One region of the Streptomyces sp. NPDC046805 genome, then DNA from elsewhere that is predicted to be linked to it. Evidence: riboswitches for the same ligand, from Rfam matches in the RefSeq annotation. Region 1 holds a riboswitch; each other region holds the start of a gene.

Region 1 (5,013 bases):
CTGCCGGTCGGCCACGCGCTCGGCCAACTCGGCGCCCTCCAGGTACTGCCCGGGACTGCCGGAGAACGCCAGCTGCATCGCGGGCGGGAGCCCGCCGCTGCGGTACTGCGCCGTGGCGATGGAGCCCAGCGCGTTCCGCGCCGAGTCGAGCTTCGCCTCCCGGCGGGCCGCCTGGTCCTGCAGCGTCGTCAGCCGCCGCTGCGCCGCATCCGCCTTCTCCTTCGCCCCGTTGTACTTCTCCGTGGCGATCTCCGCGTCCTCGTACAGCCTGTCCACCCTGGCCTTGACCTGCGCAGGCGTCAGTTGCGGCTCGGCGTGCCCGGTTCCGTCGAAGCCCGTCGCGGTCGCCGCGCCCGCCAGGGCCAGGGTCGCCGCGGTACGGGCCGTAGGGCCGCCGAGCGAGCGTTCTCGGGGCTTGCGGTGCGCTGCCACCGGACCGTCACGTCCTTTCGTGTGACTCGTACGACCGCGGGGGCGCTCTCTCGCGCCCGGTGTCCTGCGGCGGCCCGCACGGGGGAGCGGGCCGCCGCCGGACCTTCTCGGCGGAGGTGTCCGGCTGCCGCCCATGGCCCGGGCGGCGGTGGGGAGCCGGTCACCTGGTGGAGGACGCTAAACCTGAGTGTGTCGGCTTGGTAACGCGATGTACGGAAGTGGCGTGACGGGATCGCCTGGTGACCGCATATGACAGCGATCAGGGTGCGGAGCCGCCGACTTCATGTGGAGCCGTGACCGAAGCAGCGGTTTCGGGGCGCGCGGGGTGGCGCGGTGCTAAGGCCACGGGCGCATATGCGCATGAGGGGGAGGGGGCGAGAAGGTGGGGCGGTGGCCGGACGTGCCGGCGCCGCTGATTAGGCTCCCGACCATGGGCGTACTCATCGAAATCTTCGTCGGCCTGCACATCATCGGCATCGCCTCGCTCCTGGGCGGCTTCCTCACCCAGATGAAGGCGATGGGCAAGGGCACAGCCCGGTTCGTCCCCGCGATGCTGCACGGCGCGCTGACCATGCTGGTCACCGGCGTGGTCCTGGTCGGTCTCAACGAGGCCGGCGGCCATCATGTCAACAGCATCAAGATCGGCGTGAAGCTGGCGCTGCTGATCGTGATCCTCGGGCTCGTCTACGTGAAGCGGGACGACGAGACGGTGGACAAGCGCCTCTTCGGCCTGGTGGGCGTGCTGACCATGGTGAACATCTTCATCGCCGTGCTGTGGACGTGACTGAGCCGGACGTGAGATGAGCCGGAGGTGGTGTGAGCCGCCGCGACAGCGGCCCACACCACCGCGGCCGGCTCAGACCAAACGCTCCATCAGGTCGGCTCAGGCCGGCCGCACCACGCTGTGGATGATCGACGAGCCGCCGTAGTAGATCGACTCCTCGCGGACGTAGGCGCCGGGCTTCGGGGCGTGGATCATCATGCCGTTGCCGATGTAGATGCCGACGTGGCTGATGTCGTCGTAGAAGAAGATCAGGTCACCGGGCCGGGCATCGGCGAGCGAGACCGTGGTGCCGACGTTGACCTGGTCCCAGGTGGTGCGCGGGAGGCTGACGCCGGCGGATCTCCAGGCGGCCTGGGTGAGGCCCGAGCAGTCGAAGGAGTCGGGCCCGGTGGCGCCCCAGACGTACGGCTTGCCGATCTGGGCGCGCGCGAAGGCGATCGTCTTCGCGGCCTGCGTGGCGTACGAGGAGTCCGCGGTGGAGGTCGAGGAGCCCGAGGAGGAGCCCGTCGAGGCCGACACGCTCGCCGCGGCGGCCTTCTTCTGCCGGGCCGCCTCCTCCGCGGCCTGCTGCTTGGCGAGCTCCGCCGCCTTCCGCGCGGCCTCCTCCTGCTTCTGCTTCTCGATCGCCGCTAGCCGCGCCTTCTGCTCCGCCGTCAGCTTCGACAGCAGCTCACGCGCCGTCGTCAGCTTCGTCTGGACGGTGGTCTTGGCGGTCCTCAGGTCGGTCTGCGAAGCGGTGAGCGTCTCGAGGCTCTTGGTGGCCTCCTGCCGTTTCTTCATGGTCGCGGACTGCTGGGTGACGTAGTCGTCGACCGCGCCCTTCTCACGTGAGGTCAGCCGGTGCATCAGCTGGCTCTGGTCGAAGTAGTCCTGCGGGGAGTTCGCGAGCAGGAGGGTGGCGGTACTGGGGGCGGCGGCGCCGGTCCGGTACTGCGCCGCGGCGAACGTACCCAGCTTCTCGCGTGCCTTGTTGAGCCGCTCCGTGCGGCGGGCCACGTCGTCGAGGAGGCCGTCGACGCGCTTGCGCTCCTCGCCGGTCTTCACCTTCGCGGAGTTGTACTTCTCGGTCGCCGACTCCGCCTGGTGGTACAGGTCGTCGACCTTCTTCTGGACCTCTTCGACGCTCGGCTTGCCGCGGTCGGCGGAGGGGGCGGCCTGAGCTGTCTGGGACAGCAGGGCCACCGAGGTGAGGGCGGCGGTTGCGAGGGCGGGGGTGCGTATGCCCGCCAGGCCCGTACCGACGGGGCGCGGCTTGCGGTGCGACGCCAAGGGGGACTCCTTCCGTGCTCCGCCTACCGAGTTAGCTGTCGGGTTCGGGCGGGTGGATCCGGAAGGCTGCCCTACGGTCCCTTCCCTGAGGGGAGCGGGACCGATTCACCCCAAGGTCGGTGTGGGTCCCCGGCTCCGGCACCACGGAAGGCGCGCCGGACTCGGCGGGGGCCGCGTGGCCCGGCGACGTTCGCCGGTGGGGGTCCTGCGGCCCGCCCGGCACGGTAGCCAACTCGTGTGGCCCGTGTGAAGGTTGGTGGGTGATATGCCCGATACATTTTCGTGACCTTGGTAATGACCTTGCCTGGCGATGGTCAATTCGGTGTGTTATGAGGTGACTTGTTCGGTTGTTCTCGACGGGGGGATGGCGTCGGTCGCCGTCGCCGCGTGATCGATTCGAGCCGCCTGCGGGTCGGTTGCGTACCGTTACGGCACGATTCTGGAGGGTGAAGGTGGGTGTGTGTGCCGCACCCGGCGTCCCCGGCCGTGGATGTTTTCGGGGCGGCGGCGGTTTGTCGGTGGGGCGCCCTAGACTCGGAGAGCGATGAGCAGCCTCTTTGACGACAGCTTCCTGGCGAACCTCCAGGCCCCCCGCGGCCACGAGGAGGAACCGCCGCCGCCCGAGGACGATCACGCTCCGGAGTCGATTCCGGACGATCTGTTCGGCGGGAAGTTCGACGTGCCGCCGGACCGGGACGCCCACTACCGCGACGGCGCCCCGCGCCCGGTCATCGACCCGGCGGCGCTCCTGGTCGGGCTGAACGACAACCAGCGCGCGGCCGTCGTGCACGCCGGTTCCCCACTGCTCATCGTGGCCGGCGCGGGCTCCGGCAAGACCCGCGTCCTCACGCATCGCATCGCGCACCTGCTGGCCGAGCGGAACGTGCACCCGGGCCAGATCCTCGCGATCACCTTCACCAACAAGGCCGCGGGCGAGATGAAGGAGCGCGTCGAGCAGCTCGTCGGCCCGCGCGCGAACGCGATGTGGGTCATGACCTTCCACAGCGCGTGCGTGCGCATCCTGCGCCGCGAGAGCAAGAGGCTCGGCTTCACGTCGTCGTTCTCGATCTACGACGCCGCCGACTCCAAGCGGCTGATGGCCCTGGTCTGCCGCGACCTGGACCTCGACCCCAAGCGCTTCCCGCCGAAGTCCTTCAGCGCCAAGATCTCCAACCTGAAGAACGAGCTGATCGACGAGGAGGACTTCGCGGCCCAGGCCTCCGACGGCTTCGAGAAGGCCGTCGCCCAGGCCTACGCGCTCTACCAGTCGCGGCTGCGCGAGGCGAACGCCCTCGACTTCGACGACCTGATCATGACGACGGTCAACCTGCTCCGCGCCTTCCCGGACGTCGCCGAGCACTACCGCCGCCGCTTCCGCCACGTCCTCGTCGACGAGTACCAGGACACCAACCACGCCCAGTACGCCCTGGTGCGCGAGCTCGTCGGCCCCTCCGATCAGTCGGCGGACGCGACCCCGGGCGAGCACGAGCTGCCGCCCGCCGAACTGTGCGTCGTGGGTGACGCCGACCAGTCGATCTACGCCTTCCGCGGAGCGACCATCCGCAACATCCTCCAGTTCGAGGAGGACTACCCGGACGCGACGACGATCCTGCTGGAGCAGAACTACCGCTCCACGCAGACGATCCTGTCCGCCGCCAACGCGGTCATCGAGCGCAACGAGTCCCGCCGCCCGAAGAACCTGTGGACCAACGCGGGCGCGGGCGCGGGCATCACCGGCTACGTCGCCGACACCGAGCACGACGAGGCCCAGTTCGTCGCCGACGAGATAGACCGCCTCACGGACGCGGGCGACGCGAGGGCCGGCGACGTCGCCGTGTTCTACCGCACCAACGCCCAGTCCCGTGTCTTCGAAGAGGTCTTCATCCGCGTCGGCCTGCCCTACAAGGTCGTCGGCGGCGTCCGCTTCTACGAGCGCAAGGAGGTCCGGGACGTCCTGTCGTACCTGCGGGTGCTGGCCAACCCGGAGGACTCCGTCCCGCTGCGCCGCATCCTCAACGTCCCCAAGCGCGGCATCGGCGAGCGCGCGGAGGCGATGGTCGACGCGCTCGCCCAGCGCGAGAAGATCAGCTTCGCGCAGGCGCTGCGCCGGGTCGACGAGGCGTACGGCATGGCCGCGCGGTCGACCAACGCCGTAAGGCGCTTCAACGTGCTGATGGAGGAGCTCCGTACGATCGTCGAGTCCGGAGCGGGACCGGCGACCGTCCTGGAGGCGGTGCTGGAGCGCACCGGCTATCTCGCCGAGCTCCAGGCGTCCACCGACCCGCAGGACGAGACCCGCATCGAGAACCTCCAGGAACTCGCCGCCGTGGCTCTGGAGTTCGAGCAGGAGCGCGAGGAGGGCGAGGAGCAGGGCACGCTGTCCGACTTCCTGGAGAGGGTCGCCCTGGTCGCCGACTCCGACCAGATCCCCGACGAGGAGGACGGCGACGGCGTCATCACGCTGATGACCCTGCACACCGCCAAGGGCCTGGAGTTCCCGGTGGTGTTCCTGACCGGCATGGAGGACG
Region 2 (5,013 bases), on a different contig from region 1:
GCCGTCGTAGCGGAGCAGCTCCTCGATGCCGGTGTCGAGCAGCTCCGACTCGCCGCGCTCGACGGACTCCTGGAGGCGGGCGCGCTGCTCGGGGTGGCGCAGGAGCGCGTACATGCCGTTGCCGATGAGGTTGATCGTGGTCTCGAAACCGGCGAACAGCAGCACGAAGCACATCGCGGCGGCCTCGTTCTCGGTGAGGTGCTCGCCGTGGTCGGAGGCGCGGATGAGGCCGGAGATGAGGTCGTCGCCGAGGTCGCCGCGCTTGCGGTGGATGAGGTCGGCGAGGTAGCCGCGGATCTTCTTGACCGAGCGGGCGACACCGCCGCGCGGGCCGCCCCCATGCCGGATCATCATGCCCGCCCAGTCACGGAAGTCGTCCTGGTCCTCGCGCGGGACGCCGAGCAGGTCGCAGATCGCGTAGATGGGGAGGGGGAAGGCGAACTCGTGGATGAGATCGGCCTCGCCGCGGGAGGCGAACCGGTCGATGAGGTCGTCCGTCAACTCCTGCACGCGGGGCGTGAATTCCGCCACCCGGCGCGGGGTGAACGCCTTGGACACGAGCCGGCGCAGCCGGGTGTGGTCCGGCGGGTCGATGTTGAGCAGATGCGTCATGAGGTTGGCGCTGCGCTCGCCCGGGATGCCGGTCTTGTGCTTGCCGTGCGCGTCCTCGGCGTGATGCTCGGGGTTCTTCGACAGCCGCTTGTCCGCGAGGGCCTGGCGCGCGTCGGCGTACCGGGTCACCAGCCATGCCTCGACGCCGCTGGGCAGCGTGGTCCGGTGGACCGGGGCGTGCTCGCGCAGCCAGGCGTAGGCGGGGTAGGGATCGCTGGCGAACTCCCAGGTGAAGAGTTCGGGGGCGGTGTTCGGGCCGTTCACGGAACGACCGTAACCGGAGCCGGTGCGTGCGCGCGCGGGCGCCGGGACGGGGAGGCGAATGAGCCCGCGGTATCCGGATAAAGGCGACTGGCGAGCAATTATGGGTGAGCGCTGTGATCTTCACGTGATCCGCGCGGGATTGACTTGTGACGGGCGATCGTCTGCCGATACGTTCACTCGTCAACACGGCGTCTCCGCTTCACTCGTGGCGCCGGGCACTGCTGTCGCACGAAAGGCTTCCGCATGATCTCCGGGAACGGTCGTCACCGTCGCCCTCGTCAGGCACCGGCTGTCCTCGTCGCGGCCGGAGTGACCGGCTCCGCCCTCGCCCTCCCGCTTCTGGGTGCGGCCAGCGCGAACGCGGCAGACGGCACCACGTGGGACCGGGTGGCCGAGTGCGAGAGCGGGGGTTCCTGGAGCGCCAGCACCGGCAACGGGTACTACGGCGGTCTGCAGATCTCCCAGGAGGACTGGGACAAGTACGGCGGTGGCCACTACGCCTCGAGCCCCGACGAGGCCAGCCGTTCACAGCAGATAGCCGTCGCCGAGAAGATGCTCGCCGACCAGGGGACGGGCCACTGGGCCACGTGCGCCCTGCTCGCCGGGCTCAGCAGCAAGTCGGGGTCGGTCCATGTCGACACCGGCGTCTCCGGGGGCGGTTCGTCCCATTCCGGCTCCGGCTCCTCGGGTGGGCACGGCTCGTCCGGTCTGATCGGCGCGTTGACGTCGGGCGGGTCTTCGTCCGGCTCCTCGTCCGAGGGCTCGTCGTCCGCGTCGTCCGCGTCCCCGTCGACGGATGCCGACGCGGGTGCCGGCGCCGAGAGCGGTTCCACCGGCTCCGGCGGCCCTGTCGAGACCGGGAAGTCCGCACCGGCCGGTTCCAGTGGCGCATGGAACGACGGCAGCTCGCACACGGCGAGCCCTGAAGCCGACGATTCGGACAACGAATGGCAGAGCGGTAGCTCTTGGAGTCTGGTCGACACCGGGGCGATCGGTGGCGGCGGTCGCCATCGGGGCGACAGTGCGGACGAAAATGGGGCGAACCGGGCGAGTGGTGACTCCGCCGACTCCTCCGCGCGGCACGCCTACACCGTCCAGGCGGGCGACACTCTCGCCTCCATCGCCGACTCCCTTGACGTGGACGGCGGATGGCGGGCGCTGTACGGCGCCAACAAGAAGGCCGTCGGTTCCGACCCGAACCGGATCGCCGCCGGTCAGACCCTCCACATCGGTGGCGAAAAGGGTGCGAAGTAGCGGGAGTTGGCGCCCCGCTTCGTCGCCAAATGTCCCGTTTGGCGAAAGTGTGGGATGACTCTCAGAAGCCCTGATCGTCTTTGGAATTCCGCGGATCGCGTGCCTACGGTCAAGTCCGCTCGTCACCACGAGCCCCGGCTGCCGCTACGCCGAGTCCTGCCAGCGGCCGTACGGGAACAGTCGACGCGTCAAGCGCCGTAGGCAGGAGCGGGGGACCCAAGGTAAGTGCCGGAACCGGCAGTTGATGCCGCGACCGGCTTGGGGTGAAGCCATGTCCCGCGAGGGACGTGGCCGGGCAACTCAACCGGCCCGAACCCGACAGCTCACCTCGCAGGCGTCGGTGAGGGGATCGATCCATGCTGTTTTCCAGCAAGGGCACGCACCGCCGTCCGTCCAAGGCCACCCGCGCTCTCGCGCTCGCCGGTGTCGCCGGCGCCGCTGTCGCCGCCCCGCTGATGGCGTCCGGCAACGCCTCCGCCGCCACCGCCTCCCAGTGGGACGCCGTCGCCCAGTGCGAGGCCGGCGGCAACTGGTCCATCAACACCGGCAACGGCTTCTACGGCGGTCTGCAGTTCTCCGCCTCCACCTGGGCCGCGTACGGCGGCACGCAGTACGCCGCCACCGCCGACAAGGCCACCAAGGCCCAGCAGATCGAGATCGGCGAGAAGGTCCTCGCCGCCCAGGGCAAGGGCGCCTGGCCGAACTGCGGCACGGGTCTGACCAGCACCCCGTACAGCGGTGGCACCGCCTCCTCCTCCTCCTCCGGCAGCACGAGCACCGGCAGCACGGACACCACCGCCACCGCCCACGCCAGTGAGCCGCAGGCGGCCACCCGCTCCACCGACCGCCCGGCCGCGAGCAAGACCGTCACCACCCCGACCGGCAAGAAGGTCAAGAAGGGCGACGGCGAGTACAAGGTCGTCAAGGGCGACACCCTCGGCTCGATCGCCGAGAAGCACAAGGTCGAGGGCGGCTGGAAGAAGCTGTTCGAGCTGAACAAGGACATCATCGAGGACGCGAACCTCATCTACCCGGGCCAGCAGCTGCACCTGAAGTAAGGAGCAGGCGGCCCCTCAGACTCCCCGCCCCGGCGCGTTTTCCCCCGTACGCGCCGGGGCGGGGGCTTTCCGGGCTTCTTTCAGCCCCCCCTTTGTTCCGCCCAGAAACAATATGTACGGTCGCCGTCGTGTCCATGGGGCGGTCGGTCGGCCGACCGGGACCCCCGGGCGGTTAGGCTCTAGTCGCAAGGCACAGCCAGGGCCGACACGGCCCATGTGCCCCGCACTTTCAGCGTCACATCCAAGAAGGAGATGCTCGTGCCGTCCATCGACGTCGTCGTAGCCCGGGAAATCCTGGACTCCCGAGGCAACCCCACGGTCGAGGTCGAGGTCGGCCTCGACGACGGCAGCACGGGTCGTGCCGCCGTTCCGTCCGGCGCCTCCACCGGCGCCTTCGAGGCCATCGAGCTCCGCGACGGTGACCCCAACCGCTACCAGGGCAAGGGCGTCGAGAAGGCCGTCCTCGCCGTGATCGAGCAGATCGGCCCGGAGCTCGTCGGCTACGACGCCACCGAGCAGCGCCTGATCGACCAGGCGATGTTCGACCTGGACGCCACCGACAACAAGGGCTCGCTCGGCGCCAACGCCATCCTGGGCGTCTCCCTCGCCGTCGCGCACGCCGCCTCCGAGGCCAGCGACCTCCCGCTGTTCCGCTACCTGGGCGGCCCGAACGCGCACCTCCTGCCGGTGCCGATGATGAACATCCTGAACGGCGGCTCGCACGCCGACTCCAACGTGGACATCCAGGAGTTCATGATCGCCCCGATCGGCGCGGAGTCCTTCTCCGAGGCCCTGCGCTGGGGCGCCGAGGTCTACCACACGCTGAAGAAGGTCCTGAAGACCAAGGGTCTGTCCACCGGCCTCGGTGACGAGGGCGGCTTCGCCCCGAACCTCGGCTCCAACCGCGAGGCCCTCGACCTCATCCTCGAGGCCATCAAGCAGGCCGGGTACGTCCCCGGTGAGCAGATCGCCCTCGCGCTCGACGTGGCCGCCTCCGAGTTCTACAAGGACGGCAAGTACCTCTTCGAGGGCAAGGAGCGCTCCGCCGCCGAGATGACGGAGTACTACGAGCAGCTCGTCGCGGACTACCCGCTCGTCTCCATCGAGGACCCGCTGTTCGAGGACGACTGGGCCGGCTGGAACGTCATCACCGAGAAGCTGGGCGACAAGGTCCAGATCGTCGGCGACGACCTCTTCGTCACCAACCCCGAGCGCCTGGCCCGCGGCATCGAGGAGGGCTCCGCCAACGCGCTGCTCGTCAAGGTCAACCAGATCGGCTCGCTGACCGAGACCCTGGACGCCGTCGAGCTGGCCCAGCGCAACGGCTTCAAGTGCATGATGTCCCACCGCTCCGGCGAGACCGAGGACGTCACCATCGCCGACCTGGCCGTCGCGGTGAACTGCGGCCAGATCAAGACCGGCGCCCCGGCCCGCTCGGACCGCGTCGCCAAGTACAACCAGCTGCTGCGCATCGAGGAGATCCTCGACGACGCCGCGGTGTACGCCGGCCGCAGCGCCTTCCCGCGCTTCAAGGGCTGAGCCTTCCCGCACGGCCGCTGATCCAGCGGCTGACCAAACCAGGCGTAAGGCTTCGCCAGTCGTACGTACGTCCCCGTACCGGTCCCGTACCGTGTGCGGGGACGTACGCGCGTGACACGGGAGGCGGGGAACATGGGCGTGAAGGACCGGGACCGGTTCTCCACCGCGACCAGGCTGCGGCTGCTCGGTGAGCAGACGGCGGCCCGCGTCTACCGCTCCCAGACCAAGCGCCAGGCCCGCCGCTCCCGGCTCACCGGCCGTGCGGCGCTGCTGGCGCTCGTCCTGT
Region 3 (5,013 bases), on a different contig from region 1:
TTCTGTACGTCCTGTACATTTTCAACAGAGAGCACGGAGAGCAGAGCGCGCGCAGACCTCTGCCGGAGTCGGCTCTGCCGCGAGGAGGGGTATGTCATGACTCGACCAGCCGCCCGCTACGTCCTGCCCGAGTTCACCGAGCGCACGAGCTCCGGTCAGCGCACGCTCGATCCGTACTCGAAGTTGCTCGAGGAGCGGATCGTCTTCCTCGGCACGCCGATCGACGACACGTCGGCGAACGACGTGATGGCGCAGTTCATGCACCTCGAACACGACTCCCCGGACCGGGACATCTCGCTGTACGTCAACTCCCCCGGCGGCTCGTTCAGCGCGATGGCGGCCCTCTACGACACGATCCGGTACGTCAGCTGTGACGTGGAGACGATCTGCCTGGGCCAAGCCGGCTCGTCGGCGGCGGTGCTGCTCGCGGCCGGCACGCCGGGCAAGCGGTTCGCGCTGCCGGGGGCGCGGATGCTGATCCAGCAGCCGTCGCTGCCCGAGCCGGTGCGGGGGCAGCCCAGCGATCTGGTCATCCAGGCGGAGGAGTTGACCCGGGTCCGCGCCCTTCTGGAGGACATGCTCTCCCGGCACACCGGGCGCGCCCCGGAGCAGGTGCACGAGGACCTCGAACGGGACTTGATCCTGGACGCCCAGGGCGCGCTGGAGTACGGCCTGGTGGACGGGATCATCACCAGCCGCAAGGCCTCGCGCGGCACACCGGATTCGAGGTGAGCCGCCGATGCTGCCACCCGAACTGCCGCCGCTGCCCGCTCTCACGTGCGCCGAGGGCGAGTTGATCGACCGCTACCTCGACGTGGTCGACCTGCTGGGCCGGATCAATCCGGCGCAGAACGCGGGCACGTACGGCGGACTGCGGGCCGCCCAGGCCCTGGTCCGCAAGGCGGTGGAACTCCGTGACGCGCTGAGCCTGATGCACCAGCGGGGCGAGACGGAGCTGCACGCGGCCACCCTGGCATGTGCCTTGCGGGTGCTGGACGGCGAACGCCGCACCGCCCGCGTGACCGTGCCGTCGGACGGCTCGGGCTGACGAAGAACACCGGCCCGGTCGCCACCCCGGTCCGGGCCTCCGGGCCCGAGTTCAAACGGCCCGAACGACGTACCCCTGTTCGGCGTAGACGAGCGACTTTTTTCGGGGCATCGCGGGTTGCACGGGACGCGCGCGCGAGGAGCGCGCCGAGCGCTTCCGCGCTGGTCCGGGGGTACGTCGACTCCTCGCCCGGTATGCGGGCACCCGGGTATCCACCCGAACGGGCCAATAGTGACGCATTCCTCACATACCCGGTTCCATTGGGATATTCGGACTCCAGTGAGTCAAGATCCCTGTCTGACGACAAGCCCCCGCCACCGCGGCGGGGCGGTCCGGGCGGACGCCGAGTCCTGCCGCCGCCCGGATGACCGGTCGACGGCAGTGGATCGGCAGGAGTGGAGGACCCGAGCAAGACGGGTCGCCCAGCGGACACCGGTCCGCTGTGCGCAGCCCTTGGGGTGAAGCCGCGGCAACGCGGCCGGGCAACTTCGCCAGCCCGAATCCGACAGGTCATCCTTCACAGGCGGCTGACGAAGGGTTGCGCATGATTGCGCTCAATCGCGTCCCGTCTCTCGTGGCCCGGGCCGGCACGGCCTCGGCCCTCACTCTCGCCGCCGTGGGCGGCTCGATCGTGGTGCCGGGCATGGCCTCCGAGGCCGCGGCCGCCGCCACGGCGACCAAGGCACTCCAGATCGCGGCCTCCAAGAAGGGCTCCCCGTACCGATGGGGCGCCACCGGACCGGGCAGGTTCGACTGTTCCGGGCTCACGCTGTACTCGTTCAAGAAGGTGGGCAAGAGCCTGCCGCGTACGGCGGCCCAGCAGTACAACAGGACCCACCATGTGTCGGCCCGCCATCGCAGGGCCGGGGACCTGGTGTTCTTCCACTCGGGCTCACGCGTCTACCACGTCGGCATCTATGCCGGGAAAGGAAGGATCTGGCACGCCCCGAAAACCGGGGACGTGGTGAAACTCCAGAAGATCTGGACGAGGAGCGTCTGGTACGGCCGGGTCGGCTGACCCGGCCTTTTTCTTGTCCTACGGCTCCTGCTGTCCCGCGGCGGTCACCGGCTCGGCCGGTACCGTCCAGGGGAGTTGGATGGAGACGGTCTTGCCGCCCTCGCGGGTGGGGCGGATGCGCAGCTTGCCACCGCATTCGGCGGCGAGCCAGCGGATGATGACCATGCCGCGCCCGTTGTCCTGCTGGACGGCCGCGGGAAGTCTCTTCGGGAACCGCGGGTGACTGTCGGTGACGCCGATGCGCAGGTGTTCGTCACGGACGAGCATCATGTCCACCCTGAAGGTGGGCGACTGCCCGAAGGTGTGCTGCACGGAGTTGGTGGCGAGTTCGGAGACGATGAGCCGGACGGTGTCGGCCGCTTCCGTGTCCGAGGGCAGGCCCCACTCCGCGAGCGTCCCCAGCACGAAGGAGCGGGCCGCGGAGACCGAGGCGGGATCGCTCGGCAGAGTGACGGATGCTTCCAGATGGTCTGCCATGGCGACGTCGTCCCTTTCCCACGGGACCGTAGTCCGACACGGAGCGGATGGTTCGCGTACGGTCCCGCACTGGTGCTTCGCCGTCAGACTGCCACCGCCGTGCCGGTCACGGTGCCGATCCACCGAGATATGCATATATCTGTCGCTCAAAGCGGTGAACTCTGCGACGGCAGACCGTATTTGGGAGGCTTGAAGGGAGTAAGGAGGAGCCCATGCAGCATGGTCCCGCGGTGCGCCGGCGGAAACTGGGCGCCGAACTGCGCACCCTGCGCACCGGCGCCTGCCTCACGAGCGGCGAAGCGGCCCGCCTGGTGGGCTGGCACCAGTCGAAGGTGAGCCGCATCGAGACGGGCGCCAGTGGCGTGAAATCGGCCGATGTGCGGTTACTCCTGGACGCCTACGGTGTGACGGACGGCCAACTACGGGAGTTACTCCTGGCGTTGGCGAACTCCGAGGACGGTGGCGGCCGGCACCACTGGTGGCACGCGTACCGTGGGGTACTGCCACCCGCCTACCGCGACTTCATCAGCCTGGAGTCTCAGGCGAGCGCGATGCGCACGCTGGAGACGTCGGTGGTCCCGGGGCTGCTGCAGACACCCGCGTACGCCCGGGCGGTGACGTGGGCGGCCGTGGGCGGGCCGGACGACGAGCCCGACGACCGGCTGGACGCCCTGGTGGAGGTGCGACTGGCCCGGCAGGAGGTCCTGCGCGCGGACCCTCCGCTGGAACTGACCGCCGTCCTCGACGAGGCGGTGCTGCGACGGCAGGTGGGCGGGCCGGAGGTCATGGCGGGGCAACTGAACAGGCTGATGGAGGCGGGGCGACTGCCCCAAGTAAGGCTTCAGGTCCTGCCGTTCGCGGCCGGCGCACACATCGGCATCACCGGCCCTTTCGTTATCTTCTCATTTCCGAGCACATCTGATCTGGATGTAGTTGTTCTCGACCACTTGACGAGTAGCCTCTACCTCGAGCGGAAAGAAGTCCTCCAGGCCTATACGGAGGCCTTCAACACCCTTCAGATCCACGCCCTTTCACCTGAGGACTCGTTGGATTACATCGCCGGGATAGGTGACGGCGCGTAAGGAGGCACCATGTCCGCACTGCCTCGGAACGTACCTACCAGTACCGATCTGCACGGTGTGCGGTGGCTGCGCAGCAGCTACAGCACCGGAGCCAACAACTGCGTGGAGACGGCTCGGCCGCGCCGCGGTCCCTGGACCGGGCTGCTCGCCGTACGCGACTCCAAGGACCCCGCCGGACCCGCGCTGCTCTTCTCTCCCCGGAGCTGGACGGAGTTCGTCGGCGCGTTCCGGTGACCCCGCACGCCCCGACCGAACCCCACGCAGCCCGACCCGACTGCCCCCGCTGACCCGTTCCCCGACCCGCGACGCACGGCCGTGTCACGCCGACTCATGGTCGCGCTTCGCCGATCACACGCACAGCGCGTGCGATCTCGGTCTCGGACAGGTCGGCGCGGGCGGTCAGCCTGAGCCGTGAGATCCCGTCGGGCACGGAAGGAGGACGGAAGCAGCCCACGGCCAGGCCCGCCCCTCGGCAGTCGGCCGCCCAGCGCACGGCCGCCTCCGGGGACGGCGCCCGCACGGAGACCACCGCGGCGTCCGGCCGTACCGCTTCCAGACCGGCGGCGGTCAGGCGTGCGTACAGGTCGGCGGCCACCTCGCGCGCCCGCGCCGCCCGCCGCGGCTGTCCGCGCAGCAGCCTGAGGGCCGCCAGGGCCGCGCCCGCGGCGGCGGGGGCGAGGCCCGTGTCGAAGATGAACGTCCGTGCCGCGTTGACCAGGTGGTCGATCACGTGCGCGGGACCGAGCACGACCCCGCCCTGGCTGCCCAGTGACTTGGACAGGGTGGCCGTGACCACGATGTCGTCGGCGCCCGCGAGTCCGGCCGCGTACGCGGCTCCCCGGCCGCCGTCGCCGAGGACGCCGAGTCCGTGGGCGTCGTCGACGAGCAGCCCGGCGTCACGCTCCCGGCACGCCGCGGCCAACTCGGCCAGCGGCGCCGCGTCCCCGTCGACGGAGAACACCGTGTCGGACACGACGACGGCCGCCCCCTCGTGCGTGTCCAGCGCCTTGCCCACGGCGTCCGGATCGGCGTGCCCGACGACCTGGGTTGCGCCGCGGGCCAGGCGACAGCCGTCGATGAGGGAGGCGTGGTTGCCGGCGTCGGAGACGATCAGCGAGCCGTGCGGTCCCAGCGTGGTGACCGCGGCGAGGTTGGCGGCGTATCCGGAGGAGAAGACCAGGGCCGCCTCGAAGCCGCAGAAGCCGGCCAACTCGCGCTCCAGCTCGGCATGGAGCTCGGTGGTGCCGGTGACCAGCCGGGACCCGGTGGAACCGCCGCCCCAGGCGCGCGCGGCGGCCGCGGCCCCCTCGACGACCTCGGGGTGGCGGGCCAGCCCCAGGTAGTCGTTGCTCGCGAGGTCCAGGAGCGACGAGTCGGCGGCGCGGGGC
Region 4 (5,013 bases), on a different contig from region 1:
CCCCGTGCTCGCCGCACTCGGCGACCACCTGGGGCACCTGCTCGGCGGGGACGGCGACGACCGCGAGGTCGACCGTGCCCCCGATGTCCCGCACGGAGCGGTACGCGGGCACCCCGTCGACGTCCCCGGCCTCCTCGGCGAGGGCCTGGTTCACCGCGTACAGGTCGCCGGTGAATCCGGCCTCCCTGAGGTTGCCGAGGACGCTGCGGCCCACCCCGCCGGGGGCACGGCCCACGCCGACGACGGCGACGGAACGGGGCGTCAGCAGCCGTCGCACCGACCGGGCTTCGGCACGCTGCTCCCGCGCGTGCTGCACGGCGAGCGAGCGGTCGGTGGGCTCGAGGTCCAACTCCAGGCGTACGACGCCGTCTTCGAAGCTGCGCTTCTGGGTGTAACCGGCGTCCGTGAACACCTTGATCATCTTGGTGTTGGCGGGCAGCACCTCGGCGGCGAACCGGCGGATGCCGCGCTCGCGCGCGACGGCCGCGATGTGCTCGAGGAGGGCGGAGGCGACCCCGCGCCCCTGGTGCGCGTCCTGGACCAGGAACGCGACCTCCGCCTCGTCGGCCGGCGCGGAGGCGGGCACCCCTCCGGCGCCGATGCGGTCGTAGCGTACGGTGGCGATGAACTCACCGCCGATCGTGGCCGCAAGCCCCACGCGGTCCACGAAGTCGTGGTGGGTGAAGCGGTGAACGTCCTTGGCGGACAGGCGTGGATACGGCGCGAAGAAGCGGTAGTACTTCGACTCGTCCGAGACCTGCTCGTAGAAGCTGACCAGGCGGTCGGCGTCGTCGACGGTGATGGGCCGGACGCGCGCGGTGCCGCCGTCGCGCAGCACCACGTCCGCCTCCCAATGGGCGGGGTACTCGTGCCGGTCGCTGCGGTCCGCCGGGGTCTGCATGGGCCCCAGAGTACGGCTCGCGGGCGACAGCGGCGCGAGGCAGTCTGTGGAGGGCGGAAGTTGGACCGAGGCCGCGGTCCGACGACACCTCGGGGCGGGACGCAAGGACCGCTCCGGGCACCGCTTCACGATGTGGAAAACTGGTCTAGACAACCCTGATACCGAAGGGCACGCACATGGCTGAGCGCCGCGTCAACATCGGCTGGGCCGAGGGTCTTCACGCCCGGCCCGCCTCCATCTTCGTCCGAGCCGCCACGGCCGCAGGCGTCCCGGTGACGATCGCCAAGGCCGGCGGCGCGCCGGTCAACGCGGCCTCCATGCTGGCCGTTCTCAGCCTGGGCGCCGAGGGCGGCGAGGAGATCGTCCTCACCTCCGACGCCGAGGGCGCGGACGCCGCCCTGGACCGACTGGCGAAGCTGGTCGCCGAGGGCCTCGAGGAACTGCCCGAGACCGTCTGATCACCGTCCGAGCATCATCTGTGTGACACCAGGAAGCCGCGTCATCCGGAAAGGGTGACGCGGCTTCCGCGTTTTCGCGCGCACCTCGTGTCGAATTCACCGAACACAAGAGCAAGGGGGAATTGCAGGCAGCGGAAATACGCCCCCATGGAATGCCTTCCCTTTGTATACGGCGCCCGTGTTAATGCCGCAGGCTCGGCATGTGTACGGCATGTTGCGTATTCCTCACGTGCGCCCTGCCGTCGGCGCCGGAGGCGAACCGCAGCCGGTGCGTGGTCGTCGCACGCTCGGCATGCAGGGCGCAGATCGCCCGCGCGCGCTCGTCCTCGCCGCGCGCCACCGCCTCCACGAGGGCGCCGTGCTCCGCCCAGGACTCGACGGGGTCGACGGGCGCGGCCACCACGTACATCCACGCGATCTTGTGCCGCAGTTGAGCGAGCGCCGAGGTCAGCGCCGGGCTGCCGGCGGCCTGGGCGAGCGTCTCGTGGAACCAGCCGCCCAGGGAGCGCAGGTCCTCGCTGTTGCCCCTCCTGGCCCGCTCCTGACCCAGCCTGACGAGGCCGCGCAGCACCTTGAGGTGCGCCTCGGTGCGCCGCCGGGCGGCCCGGGACGCGCCGAGGGGCTCCAGCAGCAGGCGCATCTCCAGCAGGTCCGCGGCCTCCTGCTCGGTCGGTTCGGCCACGCACGCGCCCGCGTGCCGCCGGGTCACCACGAAGCCCTCCGCCTCCAGGGTGCGCAGGGCCTCGCGGACGGGAACGCGGGAGACGCCGTAGCGGCGCGCGAGGAGTTCCTCGGTGAGCCGGCCGCCACGCTCGTGGACGCCGGTGACGATGTCGTCCCGGATCGCCGTGCACACCGACTGCGCCGGAACCCGCATGACCGACCTCCGCTTCGATCCCCGTGAAACGGATCCCCTGGAAATGGATCCCCATGAAAGCGACGCTCGTGAAGCATCGACGATCGACGCATGTCCGGTGACTCTATTGCAAGGAGCCGGAATTTCCGACGGCAGGCCGGAATCCATGGACAGATTTTGGACAGCACCGCGTTCAGCATTGCGTTCGGTACTGCGCTCAGCGTCGCGTTCGAAACGGCGAAAGCCCCGGCTCGGGGAGCCGGGGCCTCGGGATGAGGTGCGATCGTCCGTCGGACGGGCACCACGCTCGTCCGTCAGACGTGCACGCCGTGCTTGCGGAGATAGGCGACGGGGTCGACGTCGGAGCCGTAGTCCGGGGTGGTGCGGGCCTCGAAGTGGAGGTGCGGGCCGGTGACGTTGCCCGTCGCTCCGGACAGGCCTATCTGCTCGCCCGGAGTGACCTTCTGGCCCACCGAGACGCCGATCGACGACAGATGGCCGTACATGGTGTACATGCCGTCGGCCATCTTGATCACGATCTGGTTGCCGTACGCCCCGCCCCAGCCGGCGGACACGACCGTGCCGGAGCCGACGGCGTGGACGACGGTGCCGCTGGCCGCGTGGAAGTCGATGCCGGTGTGGGCACCGGAGGACCACAGGGAGCCGCTGGACTTGTAACCGGTGGAGACGTACGAGTGGGCGACCGGCACCACGAAGGCGTTGAGGCGCCTGCGCTCGGCGGCGCGAGCGGCACGCTCCTTGGCCGCACGCTCCTTCGCGGCCTTCTTCGCCGCCGCCACGCGCGCGGCCTTCTCGGCAGCCTTCTCCTCGGCGGCCTGCTTCTGGGCGGTGGCCTGAGCGTCGATCTGCTGGGCGGCCGAGCCGCCGAGGGAGACGACGGGGATGAGGCCGGTCTGCCCCGCGCTGCCGCCGGCGGCGAGCGCCGGGGCGGCCAGGGTGCCGACCACACCGGTGGTGGTGAGGGCCGCGACACCCGCGGCACGAGCGGTGGTGCGCTGCATCCGGCTGGGACGACGATGCTTCCCGGTGGCGCGCGTGAACGCCATGAAGTGGCTGGTCCTTTCCTTCCTTCTCGCCTACCGGGTTAGCTGACGGGTTCGGAGCAGGAAGGTCTCCTACGGCCCCCACGGCGCGCGTGGGCGTCCGATTCACCCCAGGGACGGTTGGGTCCCCGGCTCCCCTGGCTCGCGCCGTACGGGGACTCGGCGATGACTGTCCGGTGCCGCGGGCGCGGCGCACTGCCTGACGAACAGCCCGGACGACGCTAAGGGGGGCAACTTTCAATTCCCAAACAAAAAAAGACTTTTGTAGCGCACGCCACACGCAGACAGGCGACCTCCGCCCCAATTCGGGCATATGGGCGGTAGGTGTGAAGGCCTGGGCGGAACACACGAGGGCCCTGGCGACCGGTCAGTCGCCAGGGCCCCACGCGCGCGGGTGCCTGTTGTGGGCTACTCGGCGGCCACGACGGTGACTTCACCGATGCCGAGGGCCTCGACCGGCTCCTTGATCTGAGCGGCGTCACCGACGAGGACGGTCACCAGACGGTCCACCGGGTAGGCGTTCACCACGGCCGCGGTGGCCTCCACGGTGCCCGTGTTGGCGAGCTGCCGGTACAGCGAGGCCTGGAAGTCGTCGGGCAGGTGCTGCTCGACCTGGTCGGCCAGGGTGCCGGCCACGGCCGCCGCGGTCTCGTACTTCAGCGGCGCCACTCCGACGAGGTTCTGCACGGCGATGTCGCGCTCGGCGTTCGTGAGGCCCTCCTCGGCGAGCGTGCGCAGCACCGTCCACAGGTCCTGGAGCGCCGGGCCGGTGTTCGGGGTGTCCACGGAGCCGCTGATGGCGAGCATCGAGGCGCCCGTGCCGTCCGGGGCGGACCGCAGGACCTGCCCGAACGAGCGCACACCGTAGGTGTAGCCCTTCTCCTCGCGCAGGACCCGGTCCAGGCGGGAGGTGAGGGTGCCGCCGAGGCAGTAGGTGCCGAGCACCTGGGCGGGCCACACACGGTCGTGCCGGTCGCCGCCGACGCGGCCGATGAGCAGCTGCGTCTGGACGGCGCCGGGGCGGTCCACGATGACGACGCGACCGGTGTCGTCGGCGCTCACCGGCGGCACGGGACGCGGCTGGGCCGGGGAGCCGGTCCAGCCGCCCAGGGTGTCGCCGAGCAGCTCGTCGAGGTCGATGCCGGTGAGGTCGCCGACGACCACGGCGGTGGCGGTGGCGGGCCGGACGTGCCGGTCGTAGAAGGCGCGTACGGCCGGGGCGTCGATCTTGGCGACCGTGTCCTCGGTGCCCTGGCGCGGGCGCGACATGCGCGAGGTCGCCGGGAACAGCTCCTTGGACAGCTCCTTGGCCGCGCGGCGGGCCGGGTTGGCCAGCTCGTGCGGGATCTCGTCGAGGCGGTTGCGGACCAGCCGCTCGACCTCGCTGTCGGCGAAGGCGGGCGCCTTCAGGGCGTCGGCGAGCAGGCCGAGCGCCTTGCCGAGGCGGGAAGCAGGGACCTCCAGGCTGATACGGACGCCCGGGTGGTCGGCGTGCGCGTCGAGGGTGGCACCGCAGCGCTCCAGCTCGGCGGCGTACTCCTCGGCGGAGTGCTGGTTCGTGCCTTCGGAGAAGGCACGCGCCATGATCGTGGCGACGCCGTCGAAGCCGGCCGGCTCGGCGTCCAGGGGCGCGTCCAGCAGCACCTCCACGGCGACGACCTGCTGGCCGGGGCGGTGGCAGCGCAGGACGGTCAGGCCGTTGTCCAGCGTGCCGCGCTCGGGGGCCGGGAAGGC

The links. A riboswitch is a leader RNA that binds a small molecule or an ion and turns the genes downstream of it on or off. The one in region 1 is predicted to bind cyclic di-AMP.
Positions count from the first base shown of each region.
Region 2: linked by a shared signal. The riboswitch ahead of ABZ910_RS20745 (transglycosylase family protein) and the one ahead of ABZ910_RS14670 (NlpC/P60 family protein) in region 1 are both predicted to bind cyclic di-AMP.
Region 3: linked by a shared signal. The riboswitch ahead of ABZ910_RS18060 (C40 family peptidase) and the one ahead of ABZ910_RS14670 (NlpC/P60 family protein) in region 1 are both predicted to bind cyclic di-AMP.
Region 4: linked by a shared signal. The riboswitch ahead of ABZ910_RS21330 (M23 family metallopeptidase) and the one ahead of ABZ910_RS14670 (NlpC/P60 family protein) in region 1 are both predicted to bind cyclic di-AMP.

Region 1 is NZ_JBEYYC010000011.1:137,182-142,194, reverse strand. Features, by position in the region: gene ABZ910_RS14680 (NlpC/P60 family protein) at 1-432, opposite strand, end outside; gene ABZ910_RS14675 (hypothetical protein) at 863-1,216, shown strand; gene ABZ910_RS14670 (NlpC/P60 family protein) at 1,316-2,485, opposite strand; cyclic di-AMP (ydaO/yuaA leader) riboswitch at 2,491-2,662, opposite strand; gene pcrA (DNA helicase PcrA) at 3,030-5,013, shown strand, end outside.
Region 2 is NZ_JBEYYC010000018.1:84,324-89,336, reverse strand. Features, by position in the region: gene ABZ910_RS20755 (cytochrome P450) at 1-876, opposite strand, end outside; gene ABZ910_RS20750 (transglycosylase family protein) at 1,120-2,130, shown strand; cyclic di-AMP (ydaO/yuaA leader) riboswitch at 2,314-2,482, shown strand; gene ABZ910_RS20745 (transglycosylase family protein) at 2,487-3,188, shown strand; gene eno (phosphopyruvate hydratase) at 3,441-4,727, shown strand; gene ABZ910_RS20735 (septum formation initiator family protein) at 4,860-5,013, shown strand, end outside.
Region 3 is NZ_JBEYYC010000015.1:71,018-76,030, forward strand. Features, by position in the region: gene ABZ910_RS18050 (ATP-dependent Clp protease proteolytic subunit) at 97-732, shown strand; gene ABZ910_RS18055 (hypothetical protein) at 740-1,048, shown strand; cyclic di-AMP (ydaO/yuaA leader) riboswitch at 1,409-1,589, shown strand; gene ABZ910_RS18060 (C40 family peptidase) at 1,593-2,066, shown strand; gene ABZ910_RS18065 (ATP-binding protein) at 2,085-2,543, opposite strand; gene ABZ910_RS18070 (helix-turn-helix transcriptional regulator) at 2,756-3,625, shown strand; gene ABZ910_RS18075 (DUF397 domain-containing protein) at 3,635-3,859, shown strand; gene ABZ910_RS18080 (8-amino-7-oxononanoate synthase) at 3,954-5,013, opposite strand, start outside.
Region 4 is NZ_JBEYYC010000019.1:50,988-56,000, forward strand. Features, by position in the region: gene ABZ910_RS21315 (GNAT family N-acetyltransferase) at 1-901, opposite strand, end outside; gene ABZ910_RS21320 (HPr family phosphocarrier protein) at 1,078-1,359, shown strand; gene ABZ910_RS21325 (GntR family transcriptional regulator) at 1,541-2,236, opposite strand; gene ABZ910_RS21330 (M23 family metallopeptidase) at 2,530-3,282, opposite strand; cyclic di-AMP (ydaO/yuaA leader) riboswitch at 3,296-3,454, opposite strand; gene ABZ910_RS21335 (pitrilysin family protein) at 3,688-5,013, opposite strand, start outside.